Linked DNA regions of Pseudonocardia sp. HH130630-07. The protein of the gene in region 1 interacts with the protein of each later gene in a pairwise test. Links are inferred from orthologs where the notes say so. Each region holds a gene or a part of one and is shown on either strand. Other genes may lie near its edges.

Evidence for each region.
Region 2: the proteins of rpsL (region 1) and rimP interact in binary tests that used the Escherichia coli proteins (3 or more experiments, as listed by UniProt). The link is inferred for Pseudonocardia sp. HH130630-07 from one-to-one orthologs.

What each region holds. Positions count from the first base shown.
Region 1 is NZ_CP013854.1:3,106,182-3,109,438, forward strand. Bases 314-3,257 are described here. They hold rpsL (30S ribosomal protein S12), read left to right. Parts: upstream 314-1,570; coding sequence 1,571-1,945; downstream 1,946-3,257. Other genes in these bases: AFB00_RS15060 (alpha/beta hydrolase), read right to left, coding at 314-1,032; rpsG (30S ribosomal protein S7), read left to right, coding at 1,945-2,415; fusA (elongation factor G), read left to right, coding at 2,517-3,257. Outside these bases: more of AFB00_RS15060, read right to left, coding at 133-313. UniProt on the Escherichia coli protein: With S4 and S5 plays an important role in translational accuracy. Interacts with and stabilizes bases of the 16S rRNA that are involved in tRNA selection in the A site and with the mRNA backbone.
Region 2 is NZ_CP013854.1:4,443,304-4,446,334, forward strand. The notes cover bases 284-3,001. They hold rimP (ribosome maturation factor RimP), read left to right. Parts: upstream 284-1,200; coding sequence 1,201-1,803; downstream 1,804-3,001. Other genes in these bases: AFB00_RS21080 (ferritin-like domain-containing protein), read right to left, coding at 284-338; AFB00_RS21085 (hypothetical protein), read right to left, coding at 406-909; nusA (transcription termination factor NusA), read left to right, coding at 1,800-2,840; AFB00_RS32220 (YlxR family protein), read left to right, coding at 2,873-3,001. Also shown: more of AFB00_RS21080, read right to left, coding at 1-283; more of AFB00_RS32220, read left to right, coding at 3,002-3,031.

The DNA.
Region 1 (3,257 bases):
CGACTGGCCTGACCAGCTCGACTGGCCTGACCAGCTGGACTGGTCTGACTGGCCTGACCGGCCCGACCGGCCTGACCAGCACGGCCGGTACTGGCCGGACCCAGGGCCGGAGCAGCGGCCCGGGCCCCGGGGTCAGGACGTGCAGTCCGCGCGCAGCCCGGCGCCCAGGACCCGCAGCGCGTCGTCGGCCTCGGCGAGCATCCCGGCGAACGTGGGGAACGCGTGCCACATCCCCGCGGTGCGCTGGTAGCGGACCCGGACCCCGGCCCGCTCGGCCCGTTCCACCAGGACGTCGGCGTCGTCGACGAGGATCTCCTCGGCCCCCGCGACGACGTGCAGCGGCGGCAGCCCGGACAGGTCGGCCTCGAGCGGGCGCAGCTCGGGGGCGTCGGCGAGCGTGCCCGGCGCGTAGTCCGCGGCCGCCGACGGCAGCCAGGACGGGTCCAGCATCGCGTCGCTCGCGGCGTTGCGGGACAGCGCGTCCGCGGTACAGCTCAGGTCCAGCCACGGGGAGATCAGCCCGACCGCTCCGGGGAGGTCCTCGCCGGTCTCGCGCAGGCGCAGGAGCAGGGCCGTCGTCAGCCCACCGCCCGCCGAGTCACCGGCCACCGCGATGTGCCCGGCCGGCCGGCCGGTGGCGCGCAGGGCCCGCCAGGCCGCCAGCGCGTCCTCGAGAGCGGCGGGGAAGGGGTGTTCGGGCGCCAGCCGGTAGTGCGGGGCGAACACCGCGGTCCCGGTGGCGTGCGCGAGCCCCGCCAGCAGCGGGCCGTGCGACGCCGAGGAGCCGACGACGTAGCCCCCGCCGTGCAGGTACAGCACCCGGTGCGGGGCCAGTGCGCCGGGCGGGGCGACGACGGAGGTCCGCACGCCGCCGAGCTCGCCGCGGGCCCGGCGGGTCCCCCGGGGCGCCGGGATCGCCGCGCCGATGAGGTCGAGGCCGGCCCGCCGGACCGGCCGGGGTAGGGTCGGCGCCAGCAGTGGTGCGACGAGCGCGCGCGTGGCGAGCCGGTTGACGGCCGTCGGCAGATGCATACCGGACGGTAACCGGGGTGCATCCCGATCGGCCAGCACCGATCCCGCCACGACGAGCGGCAGCTGTTCCGCGGCGAGCGGGTGAGTCCGCTTGCCAGGGATCGCCGTGTGCGGCATCGTCGGGTCACCACAGGTCTCCGTCGGGGGTTCTCCCCGGCGGATGCGCGGACCTCCGAAGCCCCCGGAGGTCGGCGAGGCGGAGTCCGGAGGGACCCGCTTTGACCGCCCGGAAGAGGGCCGAGTACGGTTATGCCCTGCGCTCGACTTCGGTCGGGCCGGTCCGCGTGCCTCGTGGCGCACGGGCCCCGGGTGGTTCGACTCCCCGGGGCCGGTTCCGCGCCTCGACCACGGGCACGACGGACGTCCCGAATGCCTCAGCGGGGCCCTTCCGGCTCCGAGCGTGCGCGGGGCGACACGCCCGACCCCGGGGTCCGGCGCGACGGTGGCGGATGCGACAGGCCACCCCGGCGCCCGGTCCCCGGAGTCACACGGACAGACAGTCGAGCAGTCACACCCGACGGGAAGAAGTAGACGGTTCATGCCCACGATCCAGCAGCTGGTCCGCAAGGGCCGCGAGGACAAGGTCACCAAGACCAAGACCGCCGCGCTGAAGGGGAGCCCCCAGCGCCGTGGGGTCTGCACCCGCGTGTACACGACCACGCCGAAGAAGCCGAACTCGGCGCTGCGCAAGGTCGCGCGTGTGCGGCTCTCCAGCGGCATCGAGGTCACCGCGTACATCCCCGGTGAGGGTCACAACCTGCAGGAGCACAGCATCGTGCTGGTGCGCGGCGGGCGTGTGAAGGACCTCCCGGGTGTGCGGTACAAGGTGATCCGCGGATCGCTGGACACCCAGGGTGTCAAGAACCGCAAGCAGTCCCGCAGCCGCTACGGCGCGAAGAAGGAGAAGAGCTGATGCCGCGCAAGGGCCCCGCCCCGAAGCGTCCGCTGGTGTCGGACCCGGTCTACGGCTCGCCGCTGGTCACCCAGCTGGTGAACAAGGTGCTGAAGGACGGCAAGCGGTCGCTCGCCGAGCGCATCGTCTACGCCGCCCTCGAGGGCACCCGGGACAAGACCGGCACCGACCCGGTCGTCACGCTGAAGCGTGCGCTGGACAACGTGAAGCCGGCCCTCGAGGTCCGCAGCCGCCGTGTCGGTGGCGCGACCTACCAGGTCCCGGTCGAGGTCCGTGCGGTCCGCCAGACCACCCTGGGTCTGCGCTGGCTGGTCACCTACTCCGGGCAGCGCCGGGAGAAGACCATGGTCGAGCGCCTCATGAACGAGCTGCTCGACGCGAGCAACGGCCTCGGCGCCAGCGTCAAGCGGCGTGAGGACATGCACAAGATGGCGGAGTCGAACCGGGCCTTCGCCCACTACCGCTGGTGACCGGCGAGCCGTCGGGCGCCAACTCGCGATCGAGGGAGAGCTGAGCAGTGGCAGCACAGGATGTGCTGACGGACCTCACGAAGGTCCGCAACATCGGCATCATGGCCCACATCGACGCCGGTAAGACCACCACGACCGAGCGGATCCTGTACTACACCGGGATCAACTACAAGCTCGGTGAGGTGCACGACGGCGCCGCCACCATGGACTGGATGGAGGAGGAGCAGAAGCGCGGCATCACGATCACGTCGGCCGCGACGACCTGCTTCTGGAACGACCACCAGATCAACATCATCGACACCCCCGGGCACGTCGACTTCACCGTCGAGGTGGAGCGGTCCCTGCGGGTGCTCGACGGCGCCGTCGCGGTCTTCGACGGCAAGGAGGGGGTCGAGCCGCAGTCCGAGCAGGTCTGGCGGCAGGCCACCAAGTACGACGTCCCCCGCATCTGCTTCGTCAACAAGATGGACAAGCTGGGCGCGGACTTCTTCTTCACGGTCCGGACCATCCAGGACCGGCTGAACGCCACCCCGCTCCCGCTGCAGATCCCGATCGGGTCGGAGAACGACTTCATCGGTGTCGTCGACCTCGTCGAGATGCGGGCGCTCACCTGGCGTGGCGAGCCCAAGAAGGGCGAGGACTACGCGGTCGAGGAGATCCCGGCCGACCTCCTGGAGAAGGCGCAGGAGTACCGCACCGCCCTCATCGAGGCCGTCGCCGAGACCGACGACTCGCTGATGGAGGCGTACTTCGGCGGCGAGGAGCTGTCGGTCGCCCAGATCAAGACCGGCATCCGCAAGCTCGTCACCGACCGTGCCGCCTACCCGGTGCTGTGCGGGTCC
Region 2 (3,031 bases), 1.3 Mb from region 1 along the record:
CGCCAGGCGGCGACGGCGTCGTCCTCGGCGGTCACCAGCAGGACCCCGGCGGACAGCGGGTCGACGACCGGCTGCGGCGGGCGGTAGGCGGGCTGCGCCGAGGTCGGCCGCTCGTTCAGCTCGGTGAGCGCGTCCCCGGCGTCCTGGCGGAGCTTGCGGTGCGCCGCGAGATCGGCGGACGCCCGCGCGGCGAGATCCGGCGGGAGGAACGCCGCGGCCGAGGAGTACGCCCACACCGCGGCGTGCTCGCAGGCCAGCGCCCGCTGCAACGCCTCGATCGCGACCAGTGCCGACGGCGGCCGCTCGTCGTCCTGCGCCGGGTTCCGGGCGGGGGTCATCGCGATACCTCGGATCGTCGGCTGCAGGGCGGGCCGTGCTGCGGACGCCGGCACGGGCGTGCCCGGTTCATCGCAGCTCCGCCACGTACGCGGCACAGCAGGCCGCCACCTCGGCGACCAGCCCCACCTGCTGCGCCGACGCCCGCGGGACGACCTCACGGGCCGTCCGGACGGCCGCGTCGACCGAGTCGCGGACGGCGACCACGTCCGCCACGGGCGGTGCGGCCGGGACCGGGGCGGCCCCCGGCGGACGCCCGCCGGCCTGGTCCAGCGCGGCGGCGTGCTCCATCCGGGCCGCCCGCAGCGGCTCGAGCCGCCCGGCCAGGCCCGGGTCGGCGGTGACCGCGGTCGCGACCACGGCCGCGTCCATCCGGGCCGCGTCGGCCATCGCGAGCAGGGCGTCGGACACGTCGTCCGCGGGCTGCTCCGACGCGCTCGAGCACCCGGCCAGGACGACCGGCAGGAGCACGGCACCGGCACCGGCGGTGCGGAGCACCCGGCGCCGGGTCACACCCGCCGGTGCCGGGACGGGCCGCGGCCCGCCGTCCGGCACCGTTCGTCTCCGCTGCATCACGATCGGTCATGCTGCCAGCCCGGCCGCGGGACCCCGCCACCGACCGGGCGACCCGGACGGACGCCCCCGACGCGCACGGCCCCCGACGCGCTAGGCTCACCGGCCGCCCCTGTCCGTTCCTCCGGTGCGTCGTCCGCGGGCCCCGCCCGGGCCGTCGCACGCACCCGGACCGAGCCGCGCCGCCCGGCGGGACGCCCCCCGGCGGCCACCCGGGCCCGACCCGGGTGACCCACCCGGGTGACCACACCCGAGCGACCCCACCCGCGTGACCACGAGGAGAGCCACCCGATGCGCAGTCCGGACCCCGACCAGCTGGCCGACCAGCTGCGCGGCGTGCTCGAGCCGGTGGTCACCGCCGCCGGGCTGGAGATCGACGCCGTGGAGGTCCGCACCGCCGGGCGGCGGCACGCGGTCAAGCTCGTCGTCGACCTCCCGGAGAGCTCGGACGCCACCGGGATCGACCTCGACGACATCGCCCGGCTGAGCCGCAGCGCGGCCACCGAGCTCGACCCGCACGAGCACCTCATCGAGGGCTCCTACACGCTCGAGGTCACCTCCCCGGGGACCGACCGCCCGCTCACCACCCCGCGGCACTGGCGTCGGAACTTCCTGCGGCTGGCCCGGATCTCGCTGACCGACGGCGCCGAGCTGCACGCCCGGATCGGCCGGGCCGGCGCCGAGCGGGTGCAGGTCGCGATCCCGGGCAAGAAGCAGCCCGAGCCGCGCGAGCTCGCCTACGCCGAGATCAGCCACGCCCAGGTGCAGGTCGAGTTCAAGCCGGCGCCGGCCGCCGAGGTCGCGTTGCTCGACCCGGAGCGCGCCGCCGCGGACGGCACCACCACGAGCAGCACCAGCAGCACAGACCCGAGCGGATCCGAGGAGAACCGGTGAACGTCGACATCCCCGCGCTGCGGGCCATCGAGCGGGACAAGGAGATCCCGTTCGAGACGGTGCTGGACGCCATCGAGACCGCGCTGCTCACCGCCTACCGGCACACCGACGGCAGCCACTCCCAGGCCCGGGTCGAGGTCGACCGGCGGACCGGCGTCGTCCGGGTGCTGGCCCGGGACCCCTCCGACGCGGCCGAGGACGGCACGCCGGGGCCGGAGTTCGACGACACCCCGGAGGGCTTCGGCCGGATCGCCGCCACCACGGCCCGCCAGGTGATCGTGCAGCGGCTGCGCGACGCCGAGCACGAGCGGACCTACGGCGAGTTCGCCACCAAGGAGGGCGAGGTCGTCGCCGGCGTCGTGCAGCGCGACGCCCGGGCCAACGCCCGCGGCGTCGTCGTGGTGGCGCTGGGCGGTTCCGGCGGGACCGAGGCCGTGCTGCCCGCCGCCGAGCAGGTACCCGGCGAGGTCTACAGCCACGGCGACCGGATCCGCTGCTACGTGGTCGGGGTGACCCGCGGCCCGCGGGGCACGTCGATCACGCTGTCGCGCACGCACCCCAACCTGGTGCGCAAGCTGTTCGCCCTGGAGGTCCCGGAGATCGTCGACGGCTCGGTCGAGATCGTCTCGGTGGCGCGGGAGGCGGGCTTCCGCTCCAAGATCGCGGTCCGCTCCTCGCGGTCCGGGCTCAACGCCAAGGGCGCCTGCATCGGCCCGATGGGGGCGCGGGTCCGTGGCGTGATGGGCGAGCTGGCCGGCGAGAAGATCGACATCATCGACTGGTCCGAGGACCCTGCGGAGTTCGTCGGCAACGCGCTGTCACCGTCGAAGGTGGTCTCGGTCACCGTCCTGGACGAGCGTGCCCGGGTCGCCCGGGTCGTCGTCCCCGACTTCCAGCTGTCCCTGGCCATCGGCAAGGAGGGCCAGAACGCCCGCCTCGCCGCCCGCCTGACCGGCTGGAAGATCGACATCCGGAGCGACGCCGACCCGGGTGACCCGGTCGGTCCCGGTCCCGACCCGGTGGGGGCGTCGTCGTAGCCGGAGGGACCCCGGGGCGACCGGCCGAGGGAATGCCCGGCCGCGACGCTGCGCTACACTCACAGACGGCCCGCGGTCGCGGTCCGTCGCCCGTTCACACCCGGTCGGTTCCGATCCGGACCTGTGTGGGGTGCCGGACGCGGGAACGGGCCGACGCACTGTTGCGAGTGGTCGCGGAGAACGGTCGAGCA